DNA from 4 places in the Psychrobacillus sp. INOP01 genome. Region 4 is predicted to be linked to each of the others. Evidence: riboswitches for the same ligand, from Rfam matches in the RefSeq annotation. Region 4 holds a riboswitch; each other region holds the start of a gene.
The links. Region 4 has a riboswitch for S-adenosylmethionine ahead of KD050_RS19980 (MetQ/NlpA family ABC transporter substrate-binding protein). Riboswitches for the same ligand answer to the same signal wherever they lie in the genome.
Positions count from the first base shown of each region.

Region 1 (3,211 bases), 320 kb from region 4:
GTCAAACCTTACTGAACCGTTCGACCATAAAGCGTCGTAGTAGACACAACTGTAAGATATAAAAAGTAAGGGTGTATCACCTAGGTGATAACACCTGTGAGTAAATTAATCCCAAACTAAGGGTCTTGGTATGCCCGCTGTTCTTAAATAATCAAGCAATTGGCCAGTATGGATAGATTCATGATAAGCAACTCTTAACAACATATCACCCAAGTCTCTTATGTAACCTGCATCAGAGCGGTCAATTTTAATATTGGTTAAATCTTTTTCAGAAAATGACCTAATTGTTTCTAAGAACCGATTTCTATAAGGTTCGGCAAATTCCAATTCGGCATTCACAGTAGAAAAAGGCTGTTTATCGAAAGGAGAATCAAATACTGCCAGACTGCCTTGATTTTGGATTGCTAGATGGTAATAATGTTCACTTTCTAGAACATGCCTAATCATTTCTAGACAAGTCATTGCTTCGTCATCCGGTTTCCATTGTAGTTTTTCTTGTGGAATAGCTGTCCAAACCTTAATACTTCTTCTTCGTACTTCGATAAAATTTAAAATAATTAATTCAATAGAGTTCAAAAATTTTCCCCCTTTTATTAGTATGTTTTAAATGTACACGAATAAGTGTTCGGTGAAAAGGCATGATTTTAATAAATATATTATTGCGCAGTTCGAATGAGACTGACATAAAAAAGTGCTCAATTTCAGCTCGAAATTTGAGTGGTTTATCAACATTGATGGATGCGACTACTCCACAATCTTTACAGAAAATATAAGTGGTGGACGTAGCGGTAAAATATCCACGCCTACAGTTGGGATACAGATGGATGTTTCGAATGATGAGATATTGCAGATAAGCTTATTTGTCTCGGCATAAGGTATTGCGTAAGAGGAATATATTAATTGATAAGACTGTTGAAAGGATTGGGTGGGTATTAATGAGTAAAAAGAGATCAGTAAAAGCAACATCTAGTGGAATTGGTTTTGGAGTTGTATTAGCTATAGTTATCTCTTGGAGTGTCAACAAGTCAATACTTTGGGCAATTCTACACGGAATATTTGGATGGTTTTATGTAATTTATTATGTGATAAAATACTGAACTTCTTTACACTAGCGAAGTCGCAAATAAAGGTAGTAAAGTAATAGCATGAGTTACTTCATAAACGACCCATTAAGTTTTCTCCCTTTTAAAAGCATTTGGACTAAATTGTCTAGGTGTTTTTATTATGTGAAATATTTAAAAACTAATTATTTCCATTCACATTTTGTGTAATACTAATAGTTGCGGAGGGATGACAAAGATTGAAAAAGTAAATTTTATGTCCAAATTTGACTTGATCTAAGACTAATATCAGCCTAAGAATATTGCAAATGTAAATTATTCAGCTTTTAAAATAGTAAATATATAAGGTGATTTCATATGGCATCACCACGACGAATCAGATGAATTATTTTTAGTTATTAAAGGACATTTAAAAATAAAATTAAAAGATCAAGATGATATACATTTGGGTGAGGGTGAATTAGTTGTTATTCCAAAAGGAGTAGAGCATATGCCAGTAATTGAAGAAGATTATGTTGCTCTGATTCAACCATATGAATTATTAAATATCGGTAATGTGCAAAGTGAACGAACTGTATATAACGTTGAAAAAATATAAATTCCATCTAAATCCAGTTTGTTTGAATTAACATTTAACTGATACTAATTAAGGATACTAGTCACATCCAACTGGAGTAACGCGTATTGATGAAAAGCAATCAAGAGATCAACAGTTCAGCAAAAGAGCATCAATCGTTAATGGATTGATGCTCTTCACAATAATTAGGTCATTTAATATTATTTGAAAAATTTTTCCAAACGATTGAATCCATTCCAATATGCGGATGAACTTCAGATTGAAGTTTAAAATATAAATATTCCAATTCGGTTATTGTTAACTCATAAAGATGTCTTTCATCTAATTTGTACCGTTCAAACTCCAGCAATTTACTAATTAACTGATTCCGCTTAATTTCAATAGCTTCCCTCAATAATTTTCCCATAATTGTCTCCTTTCATTTAAAATGACACGATTTAAATGATAAGAAGAGGAACTGGTATATTATAACCTCAACTTATCTATCAAGCACAAGTACTTGCAGGAATTAGCACAGTATTCATTGAATCTGTTGCTGAGGTATCGACGGGCCAGTCCCTTCACCTCTCTTGATAAGTAATTTATATGTTATATTAACCTCATTATTCTTATCTGTCAACTAGGTTTTTAAATTACTTTAATTAAACTTCGTTTTTAGAACAAAAAATTTATTCCTTCTGCGACTATTTCCTTTCTGTTAAGGAGTAATGACAAGACATTTTTTTCAAAGAGCAGTTGAGAAAATAGTCACATTTATTTTCACCTCGAATTTTAACATTTAGTATTCATCATGTTGAAGGAGGAATTTTCGGAAAAGTATTGAATTCTTGTTGCACTAACGGGTGCTTTACTTGAAGACCATAAAGCATTTTCTTATTGAACTAAAGAGGCAGGTTAGCTGAAGATGAATGGGGGTTTTTATGTCGCATTTGACACATAATGCGATTCAAAGGACATTAAATATTTATAGGGTGAACTGGAAATTATTCTCCCTCAATTTTTAAATAAATAAAATATTCGATTCAATATAGAATGTTGAGTGGCCTGAGAAAGGCCCCTTCCATAAAGAAAGAGACCTCTTATGAATCAGTCTGCTTCTATTCGAATAGCTTGAATAAATTGGCAGTCTACGATAAGTGTTGAACCAGGTTCTGTTGTTGGATCATTAAAGAATGCACAGCAATTACTCTGATCTAAGATAATAAAAACAACATCTTCTAACACCTGACCACCTGATAAGAAAACATCAACTTCAGTTTGAGTTTGTAATCGTCTTAATTGATCACAAATGCAACCTTTACATTTAGTTGCAACTTTATCAGTATGTTCTTTCTTCTTATCACATTCATTACATTCATTACTTTTACTATTAGAATGTCTCATATTCAATACCTCCTTTGGTTTTGTAAAGTTTGGCCGTACATTTATAATCTATGATTTCAATATGAAAGGTGATTGTACAATTTGGCAAGTGAAGATAAATTCGTTTAATTTAGTAGAATTAATGCTACATTCTTTGGTTTATAAATATATTGTTCTTAAAGCAAAGTAGTTTAGAAAAAAAGTTTATTTT
Region 1 covers NZ_CP073315.1:3,747,376-3,750,586, forward strand. Annotated here, with positions in the region: gene KD050_RS18250 (DinB family protein) at 106-576, opposite strand; gene KD050_RS18255 (hypothetical protein) at 936-1,097, shown strand; gene KD050_RS18260 (cupin domain-containing protein) at 1,417-1,659, shown strand; gene KD050_RS18265 (Fur-regulated basic protein FbpA) at 1,829-2,044, opposite strand; SAM riboswitch class I at 2,114-2,217, opposite strand; gene KD050_RS18270 (hydrolase) at 2,725-3,021, opposite strand.
Region 1: linked by a shared signal. The riboswitch ahead of KD050_RS18265 (Fur-regulated basic protein FbpA) and the one ahead of KD050_RS19980 (MetQ/NlpA family ABC transporter substrate-binding protein) in region 4 are both predicted to bind S-adenosylmethionine.

Region 2 (3,211 bases), 1.1 Mb from region 4:
ATATTACGGATATCCTAAATGTACAACTTGTAGAAAAGCGAGTAAATGGTTAAAGGACAATGATTTAGAATACATAGACAACCATATAGCTGAAAATCCTCCATCAAAAGATTTACTTCAAAAAATGCTCGAAGTCAGTGGATTGGAACTAAAAAAATTCTTTAATACTTCTGGTATTAAATATAGAGAGCTTGGTTTGAAAGACAAACTTGATACTATGTCAGAAGACGAACAATTATCCTTACTTTCTTCTGATGGGATGCTTATTAAACGACCAGTTGTTTTTGATGGAAAAAAATTAACGCTAGGCTTCAAGGAACAACAGTTTGAGGATGTGTGGAAGACTTCTTAAAGTCACTTGTTTTTACTATAAAAATATGTGAATATTATAGATGAATGTATGAAAAATGGAGAGGGGATTATTATATGAACGCACCTAAAGATTTAAAATACTCAGCAGAACATGAATGGGTAAAGACTGAAGGCGGAAATGTCCGTATCGGTATTACTGAATTTGCACAATCTGAACTTGGAGATATCGTGTTTGTCGAGCTTCCACAAGTCGGAGATGAGATCAAAGCAGGAGATCCTTTCGGTAGTGTAGAGTCTGTAAAAACCGTATCTGAATTGTACGCACCGATCAGTGGTAAAGTCTTAGAGGTCAATACAGAACTAGAAGATAGCCCTGAATATGTAAACGAGTCCCCTTATGAAAATGCATGGATGATTGTTATCGAACCAGCTGATTTAACGGAAGTGGATGGTTTACTTTCTCCAGAAAAATACGAAGAATTAATTTCAGAATAATTATGCAAACGCCGATTATTATCGGCGTTTTTTTCATATAATATTGGAAAGGGCATAGTTAGGAGAGAAGCTGAATGGCTATTGTCTTTAGTGAAAAATTAATTCTCGTTGAGGGAAGATCAGATAAACTAAAGCTTTTAAAACTTCTTGATGAATCAACAGAAATTATTTGTACAAACGGAACGATATCGAATGTAAAGCTAGAAGAAATTTTAAGTCCTTATGATGGTATTCCTATATATGCATTTTTAGATGCAGATAAATCGGGCGAGCAAATTCGGTCAGTTGTGAGGAAGGAATATCCAGAGGCGATTCATCTTTACACCAACCCCATGTATTGCGAAGTAGCGACTACACCGTTCAAAGTTTTGGCTTCCATTTTAAAAAGTGTTAATATAAAAGTGAAGAAAGAATATTTACTTTAGGATGATGTAATGTGAAAGAATGGACACTGGAACAGTGGAATAGCCATAAGAATAGTGGTCAGCTTGCGATATTTTATATTTATACACCTTTATGTGGAACATGCCAAGTTGCTAGTAAAATGATGCAAGTTGTACAAGAGATGAAGCCTTTTTCGATTGGGCAAGCAAATATTAATTATTTAGAGAACTTTGCAATGGATTATCATATTGAAAGTGTGCCATGTCTGTTAATAGCTAAAGGTGGCACTGTATATAAAAAAATATATGCCTTTCAATCTGTTCCATTTATATTAGACGCTATAAAAAGTATTGACGAACAAGTAGTCGTGTGATAATATACGATATACCAAGAATTAAATAGTGTCACTCTTATTAAGAGAGGTGGAGGGAAGTGCCCTTTGAAGCCCGGCAACCGTCATGTAAATGAAATGGTGCCAAATCACGCAAAGCAAATGCTTTGGGAAATGAGAGAATGGATGAATGTTATTAAAATGGATAACTTAAAACCCTTCTGCTCTTTTGCAGGAGGGTTTTTTTAGATAGAAAGGTGGCAAGGTTCCCATGATTAGTTTAAATAATGTTTCGAAAAAGTTTAGCACGAAACAAGGTACGATCGTTGCAGTTGAAGAGGTGAATCTTGACATAAAGAAAGGTGAAATCTTTGGCATCATCGGTTACAGTGGCGCAGGTAAAAGTACACTTATTCGCTTATTAAATGGATTAGAAAAACCAACCTCTGGACAAATTATCGTGAATGATCAAGATATCACAAAGATAAATGATGTGAAGCTTCGACAAGTAAGACAAAAGGTAAGTATGATTTTCCAGCATTTTAATCTGTTATGGTCAAGAACGGTTGAAGAGAATATTGCATTCCCATTAGAAATAGCTGGAGTTCCGCAAGCACAACGTTCTCAAAGAGTAAAAGAACTTATTGATTTAGTTGGTCTGGAAGGACGAGGACATTATTATCCATCTCAACTATCAGGCGGTCAAAAGCAACGTGTCGGAATTGCACGCGCATTAGCCAATCGACCAGAAGTACTTCTTTGTGATGAAGCAACCTCTGCGTTAGATCCAGAAACTACGGACTCAATTTTAGACTTATTAGTTAGTATCAATGAAAAATTAGGTCTGACAATTGTATTGATTACTCACGAGATGCAGGTCATTCAAAAGATATGCGGTCGAGTTGCAGTAATGGAAAAAGGTCATGTTGTTGAAGAAGGAAAAGTGCTAGACGTATTTCAAAATCCACAACAACCTATTACGAAGCGTTTTGTTTCGCAAGTCAGTGATTCAAATAAAGCCTTACAAACAATACAGCATTTAAAAGAACTATATCCAAATGGCAAACTGATCAAGCTAGTATTTGTTGGGGAGCAAACAGAGCAACCAATATTGTCTAGGCTTATCAAGCAATTTGATTTAGAAGTGAATATTGTTCAAGGGAATATTTCGCACACCCAAAATGGTGCATTCGGTACACTAATCCTTCAATTAGAAGGAGATGCATTACTAGTGGATGAGGCCATTCGCTATATACATGAACAAAAAGTAAATACAGAGGTGATCAACAATGATTAATGATTTATTTCCTAATGTTGATTGGCCAAAAATGTGGGAAGCAACACTTGAAACTCTTTATATGACTGCGGTATCCACTATTTTGACAGCAATTATTGGACTAGTTCTCGGTCTTCTACTTTTCTTAACTAGTCCTCATCAGGCGTGGGCGAACAAATTAGCTAACTGGTTAACTGGGGCTTTCGTTAATATATTCCGTTCTATTCCGTTTATTATTTTGATCATTTTATTAATACCATTAACGAAGTTTTTGGTCGGTACAATGCGTGGCCCTAACGCGGCATTTCCAGCTTTAGTAATTGGAGCTGCTCCATTTTACGCACGTATGGTATTGATAGCTCTTCGAGAAATTGATAAAGGTGTGCTAGAAGCAGCAAAATCGATGGGAGCTA
Region 2 covers NZ_CP073315.1:876,323-879,533, reverse strand. Annotated here, with positions in the region: gene KD050_RS04510 (arsenate reductase family protein) at 1-352, shown strand, start outside; gene gcvH (glycine cleavage system protein GcvH) at 427-807, shown strand; gene KD050_RS04500 (toprim domain-containing protein) at 882-1,232, shown strand; gene KD050_RS04495 (thioredoxin family protein) at 1,244-1,564, shown strand; SAM riboswitch class I at 1,599-1,703, shown strand; gene KD050_RS04490 (methionine ABC transporter ATP-binding protein) at 1,794-2,819, shown strand; gene KD050_RS04485 (methionine ABC transporter permease) at 2,812-3,211, shown strand, end outside.
Region 2: linked by a shared signal. The riboswitch ahead of KD050_RS04490 (methionine ABC transporter ATP-binding protein) and the one ahead of KD050_RS19980 (MetQ/NlpA family ABC transporter substrate-binding protein) in region 4 are both predicted to bind S-adenosylmethionine.

Region 3 (3,211 bases), 1.6 Mb from region 4:
TTTGATATACCAGACGGGCAGCTTCCAGCAGAGGGCACTGGTTTTATCGTGTCCGAAAATAGTGATGTGAAATGTAATGCATGCACGTGGACAAGCCGTAAATGGACACATACATCAAAGGACAATCAATTACTTGTACGTATGTTCTACAAGAGCTCAAGCCCATTCTTCGAGAGCATGAAAAATATGACGGAGGACGAGCTAGTAGAAGTTGCACTCCAAGACATTGAAATGAGCTTGAAATTAACGGGCAAGCCTAAAGTAATAGAAGTAACGAAATGGAACGATCAAATGCCAAACTATCATTTAGCACACGGTGAGGCAATTCAATCATTATCAGCTAAAATGACTGATGCAATGCCAAACGTAGTACTGGCAGGCTGTTCTTATTACGGAGTTGGAATTGTCGCTTGTATTAAAAACGGTAAAGAAACTGCAGAAAAAATCGTAAATTCAATAGTTGAATAAGTTTTTGGACCAAAATTTAATTTTGGTCCTTTTTTTTATGGGGAAAATGAAATAGTTGCTTATTTGGTGGAATTTACAATTATTAAGGTTGTGATACGATGCGGATGGGGTGATCTATTGATAATGAAAGTGCGTACTGAAGAGTATAGCTATTTTGGGTTGCAACTATTGGATCGGCGATTGCCAGAGATGCATGAGTTGAAGGAATTAATTCGTTCGAAAATGCATTTGGCGATGGCAGGGATTCATGGGGAATTTCGAGTGGACGAGGTGTTTCATAAGTATTCATTTCCGTTTGAATATGTGGTGTTGCACGATGTAAGTTTGGAATCGTATGGGAAATTTCAGATTGATACAGTGTTTTTGACGCAGCATTTTGCAGTGGTTTTAGAGAGTAAGAATATAGGAGGGAAGTTGAGCTTTAAGGAAAATCCTTATCAATTAGAAAGAGAAAATGAAGAAGGTAAAGTGGATGTATTTGAGAGTCCCGAGATACAGATTGAACGTAATATTTATTTACTCGACGAATGGATGAAACAACGAAGTGTGACAATTCCTATTTACGGAGTAATTGTATTAACAAACTTCAAAGTTAGAGTTATAGAACCTCCCACAAAATATAATGCTATTCTTCATCAAACAATTCCTGTCTATTTACGTAAAATTCCTCTCGAAAAACAGTGTATGTCTAGCAATGATATGCATGCATTGAGTAAAGAAATCGTTACAAGTCACAAACCTTACTTTCCATATCCAATGTGTAGTCGGTGGGGCATCCATCCAAATGATTTACACACTGGAGTGTGCTGTGAAAAATGTGGAGTGTTTGGCATAGAGAAAAAGAAGAATGGTTGGAACTGTAAGCGTTGTGGTCATGTAGACAGGCTAGCACATGAGAAAGCGATTCGAGAGTGGTTTGTTTTAATTGGGAAGACAATTAAGAATCGGCAATGTAAGAAATTTCTTCATCTGGATACTTCACAATCTGCTTGTCGAATCTTAAACTCAATGAATTTAGTGAAAAGTGGAAATGGTAAAAACACAATTTATACATGGAAGTGGAAGTAAAAGCAGGAATCGGTCGAATACGAGTAAGAATCGGTTGAATGTGAGTGATAATCGGTCGAATAGTTGGTCATATCGGTCGAATATATAATATTATCGGTTGAATAACGCTCAACATCGGTCGAATCATTATTTTCTCGCTCGAAGTGTATAGAAAATTCAAAACATATCTTGACGCTTTAGTTGAATAAAGGTACGATATGTCTAATAGAAAATTGAATAGTGAAATTCTTATCAAGAGAAGCCGAGGGACTGGCCCTACGACGCTTCAGCAACCAGCCAATTAATTGGTCAGGTGCTAAATCCAGCAGACTTTGCAAAAGTTTGAAAGATGAGAAGGTGGTATCTTGCATACTCGTAAAGCCTTCTTTTCATGGAAGGCTTTTTTATATGGGAGAGGATGGATACAAATGGGTTTATTAGAGAAATTACAGACGTCTATACTGACAGCGGATGGGGCAATGGGAACACTTCTTTATTCGTATGGAATTGACTATTGCAATGAGGAATTGAATATTAAGAAGCCGGAAATTATTGAGAAGATTCATCAAGACTATATTGCGGCCGGAGCGGATATTATTCAAACGAATACGTATGGGGCGAATGCCATTAAGCTGGCACGCTATGGATTAGAAAACCAAGTGAAAGAAATAAATGAAGCGGCAATCCAAATTGCCAAAAAAGCTGCTGCACCAGGCAATCAATTTGTCCTCGGTACGATCGGGGGTATTCTAGGAATTCGGAAAAGTGATGCCTCGCTTCAGGAGATTATCCATTCACTCGATCAGCAGGCAATCCAGTTGTTAGCGGGAGATCCAGATGGTTTGTTACTTGAAACGTATTATGACTTGGAAGAATTAAAGACTACTGTGACTCATCTTCGTACACTAACTGATATTCCAATCATTGCCCAAGTATCTATGCATGAGCCTGGTATTTTGCAAAATGGCTTACCTCTGAATGATGCGCTACATCAGCTCGAGTCAATCGGAGCAAATGTCGTGGGAGTCAACTGTCGACTAGGTCCCCATCATACAATTCAAGCATTTGAAGGAGTAAAGCTTCCAGAAAAAGCATTCCTATCAGCTTATCCGAATGCGAGTCTGCTTGATATAGATGAAGGACGGATTGTCTATGAGTCCGATGCCGATTATTTCGGTAAAGCAGCATTGCACCTAAGGGATGCGGGAGTCCGCTTAATAGGAGGCTGCTGTGGGACGACACCAAAGCATATCGAAGCAGTGAAAAAACATATTGGTCATTTAATACCTATTACTAGTAAGGTTGTAGAGACAAGAAAGCCTATTATTATTCAAGATGCCAAGCCGACTAACACACAACCCCTTCATGAAAAAGCTAAAACAGAACGGACGATTATTGTTGAATTAGACACCCCTCGTCATCTTGATACGGCAACGTTTATGGAAGGTGCGGAACAGCTATACGCTACTGGAGTTGATGCAGTGACGATGGCGGACAATTCATTAGCCTCCCCACGTATTAGCAATATGGCAATGGGTTCAATGTTAAAGTATGAAAAAAATATTCGTCCCCTTGCTCATATTACATGCCGTGACCGTAATTTAATCGGTCTCCAATCTCATTTAATGGGACTGGATGCGCTTGGGATTCGTGATATTCTTGCTGTAACAGGAGACCCAACGAAAATTGGTGATTT
Region 3 covers NZ_CP073315.1:1,406,607-1,409,817, reverse strand. Annotated here, with positions in the region: gene KD050_RS07085 (protoporphyrinogen oxidase) at 1-468, shown strand, start outside; gene KD050_RS07080 (nuclease-related domain-containing protein) at 592-1,536, shown strand; SAM riboswitch class I at 1,762-1,871, shown strand; gene KD050_RS07075 (bifunctional homocysteine S-methyltransferase/methylenetetrahydrofolate reductase) at 1,944-3,211, shown strand, end outside.
Region 3: linked by a shared signal. The riboswitch ahead of KD050_RS07075 (bifunctional homocysteine S-methyltransferase/methylenetetrahydrofolate reductase) and the one ahead of KD050_RS19980 (MetQ/NlpA family ABC transporter substrate-binding protein) in region 4 are both predicted to bind S-adenosylmethionine.

Region 4 (3,211 bases):
AAAAAAGTAGGAGATGCAGTTCTTGAAGGTAGAGATGTGATTAATTTAGGACAGGGTAATCCTGATCAGCCCACACCCAATCATATTGTACAAGCACTACAAAAAGCTGCAGCTAATCCACTAAATCATAAGTATAGCCCATTTCGTGGAACTGGAGATTTTAAAAAAGCTGCGGCCAATTTCTATAAACGAGAATATAATGTTGATATTGACCCTGAAACTGAGGTCGCTGTTTTATTTGGAACTAAAATTGGTTTAGTAGAGCTTCCGTTAGCACTGATGAATGAAAATGACTTAATGTTGCTTCCTGACCCTGGCTATCCTGATTATTTATCAGGGGTGGGAATTGCAAATGTTGAGTTTAACACGATGCCATTAATCGAAGAAAATAATTTCCTACCTGATTACAGCTCTTTAACTGAGGAGCAAAAACAAAAAGCGAAACTAATGTACTTAAATTATCCTAATAACCCTACTGGCGCTATTGCTACACTAGAGTTTTTCCAGGAAACTGTTACTTTAGCAAAAGAAACTGATATTGCTATTGTTCATGATTTTGCATATGGAGGAATTGGCTTCGATGGCGTGAAGCCAGTAAGTTTTTTACAGGCAGAAGGTGCGAAAGAAGTTGGCATAGAGATGTATACTCTATCCAAAACTTATAATATGGCCGGCTGGAGAGTTGGTTTTGCTGTAGGAAATGCTAAAATTATTGAAGCTATTAATATAATTCAAGATCATCTATTTGTAAGTCTCTTCCCTGCTATTCAAGATGCGGCAACCATAGCGCTGAATGATAGTCAAGAATGTGTAAAGGAATTGGTTGATTTATATGAAGGTAGAAGAAATGCCCTGATCGAATCTTGTAACAGTATTGGTTGGCAGGTAAATGCACCCAAAGGTTCCTTCTTCGCATGGTTACCTGTTCCCGATAATTATTCGAGTGAAGCTTTTGCAGATTTACTCTTGAAAGAAGCAGACGTAGCTGTTGCTGCTGGTAATGGATTTGGTGTATACGGTGAAGGATATGTTCGAGTGGGTCTATTAGTCGATGAAGAACGATTAAAAGAAGCAATTACACGTATTGGAGAGCTTAATTTATTTTAAAAACCGCAGCCCTTTTATGAAGGGCTGCAGTTTTCATTTACTCACTTAAGTAGCTCGTTAGGTGTTTCTTTATTCGTTTCTACCGGATAAAACTGATTAGCCCCTGTTTCTTCGTCAAACTGTCTCCGAAACTCCATATCAACAGTTTCTGCTAACACTAGGTCTACTGTAATTACAGGATTTTCACCTTTAATAAAATGACCACCAAAAATATTACCATTTTGGTCACATATTGTGCCATGAAAATGTGTTTCAAACTGACCATCTCTTTGGCACACAACTCCTGTACCCTGCAAAAACTCAATTGGTCCCTCTTTTACAACAAGATTATTGTATCCTACACCTATAGGCGAATTAACGCTCGGAATCAAATAAACAAATCCACTCCTTTGAAAACTACCAAAACAACTAAGAATCGTAGCTGATTGAATTCCATTTACTTTACACAGTTCCTCTATCCCTTCAAGTAGGTCAGTTCCATAAACTAAACGTGCACCTACCACCTTACCGAATTGCCCTACAGCAAAATTTACCCTTATTTTTGACACCGCTTACACACTCCTAATGTATAATTATTTATTGTTATTAAACATAAACTATTTCGAATGTTATATGCAACTATAAAAAAAAGCCTGTTGACTTTAACAAATTGATGTAGTAAATTATATTTTATGAACTGTTGGAAAACTTAATAGCTGATATCTCTTATCAAGAGTAGCTGAGGGACTGGCCCGATGAAGCTCGGCAACCATCCGCATATTAAATGTATGTGGAAAGGTGCTAAATCCTGCAAAACATTTTGTTTTGATAGATAAGAGAGGACAAATGTACTTTTGCGCCTCTCTTTCTAATGGAAGAGAGGCTTTTATATTTATACAAAGTTCTTAATAATTATTCGGAGGAATGACAAATGAAGAAAATTGGATTTTTATTATCAACGGTACTATTAACTGGGACTCTTGCAGCTTGTGGGTCTGATGCAGCCTCACAAACTAAAGCGATCAATGAGGACAAAATAGTAGTAGGTGTAACTGCTGGACCACATGAACAAATTGTGGAAGTGGCTGCAGAAGTCGCAGCTAAGGACGGATTAGAAGTAGAACTTAAAGTATTCTCTGATTATATTTTACCTAATACTGCATTATCAGAGGGTGACTTAGATGCGAATAGCTACCAACACGAACCTTTCCTTAACACGTTTAATGAGGATCACAGCACAGACTTAGTGCCAGTAGGAAAAACAATATTGAATCCGATGGGCGTGTATTCAGAAAAATACAAGTCAATTGATGACCTGCCGGACGGTGCAACTTTTGGTTTACCAAATGACCCTACAAACGGCGCACGTGCATTATACATTTTAGAAGAAAATGGCTACATCAAAATTAAAGAAGACAAAAGAGAAACAGCTAGTATTTATGACATTGAAGAGAATCCAAAAAACCTTAAATTTATTGAACTAGAAGCTGCTCAAATACCAAAACAGCTAAGTGAAGTAGATGCAGCTGCTATCAATACCAACTTTGCACTTGAAGCAGGTATTAGTCCAAAAGATGATTCTATATTACTAGAATCATCAAACTCCCCTTATGTGAACTTTGTTGTTGTTCGTGCGGAAAACAAAGATGATCCAACGATCCAAAAATTTGTAAAAGCATATCAATCTGAAGAGGTAAAAAAATTCATCGAAGAAGAGTTTAAAGGTTCTGTTTTACCAAGCTGGGACGAATAATGGACTTGAAAACGTTACCGACCTCGGTAGCGTTTTCTTTAGAAAGGAAGATAACAAATGATTGTATTAGAAAATGTCTCGAAAGAGTTTAATAGCAAGAGTGGAACAGTAAAAGCAGTGAAGCAAGTAAACATTCAGGTGAATAAAGGAGAAATCCACGGAGTCATTGGATATAGTGGTGCTGGTAAAAGTACGCTAATTCGATGCGTAAATTTACTTGAAAAACCTACGGAAGGAAAAGTTTTCATTAACGGAGTAGAACTTACTTCCCTCCCACTTCCTAAACTGCGTGAAACCCGCAATAAAATCGGCATGATTTTTCAAGGATTTAATCTATTAAAAACAGCAACTGTTTATGATAATATCGCCATA
Region 4 covers NZ_CP073315.1:4,071,186-4,074,396, reverse strand. Annotated here, with positions in the region: gene KD050_RS19990 (pyridoxal phosphate-dependent aminotransferase) at 1-1,107, shown strand, start outside; gene KD050_RS19985 (PPC domain-containing DNA-binding protein) at 1,149-1,655, opposite strand; SAM riboswitch class I at 1,810-1,925, shown strand; gene KD050_RS19980 (MetQ/NlpA family ABC transporter substrate-binding protein) at 2,018-2,839, shown strand; gene KD050_RS19975 (methionine ABC transporter ATP-binding protein) at 2,897-3,211, shown strand, end outside.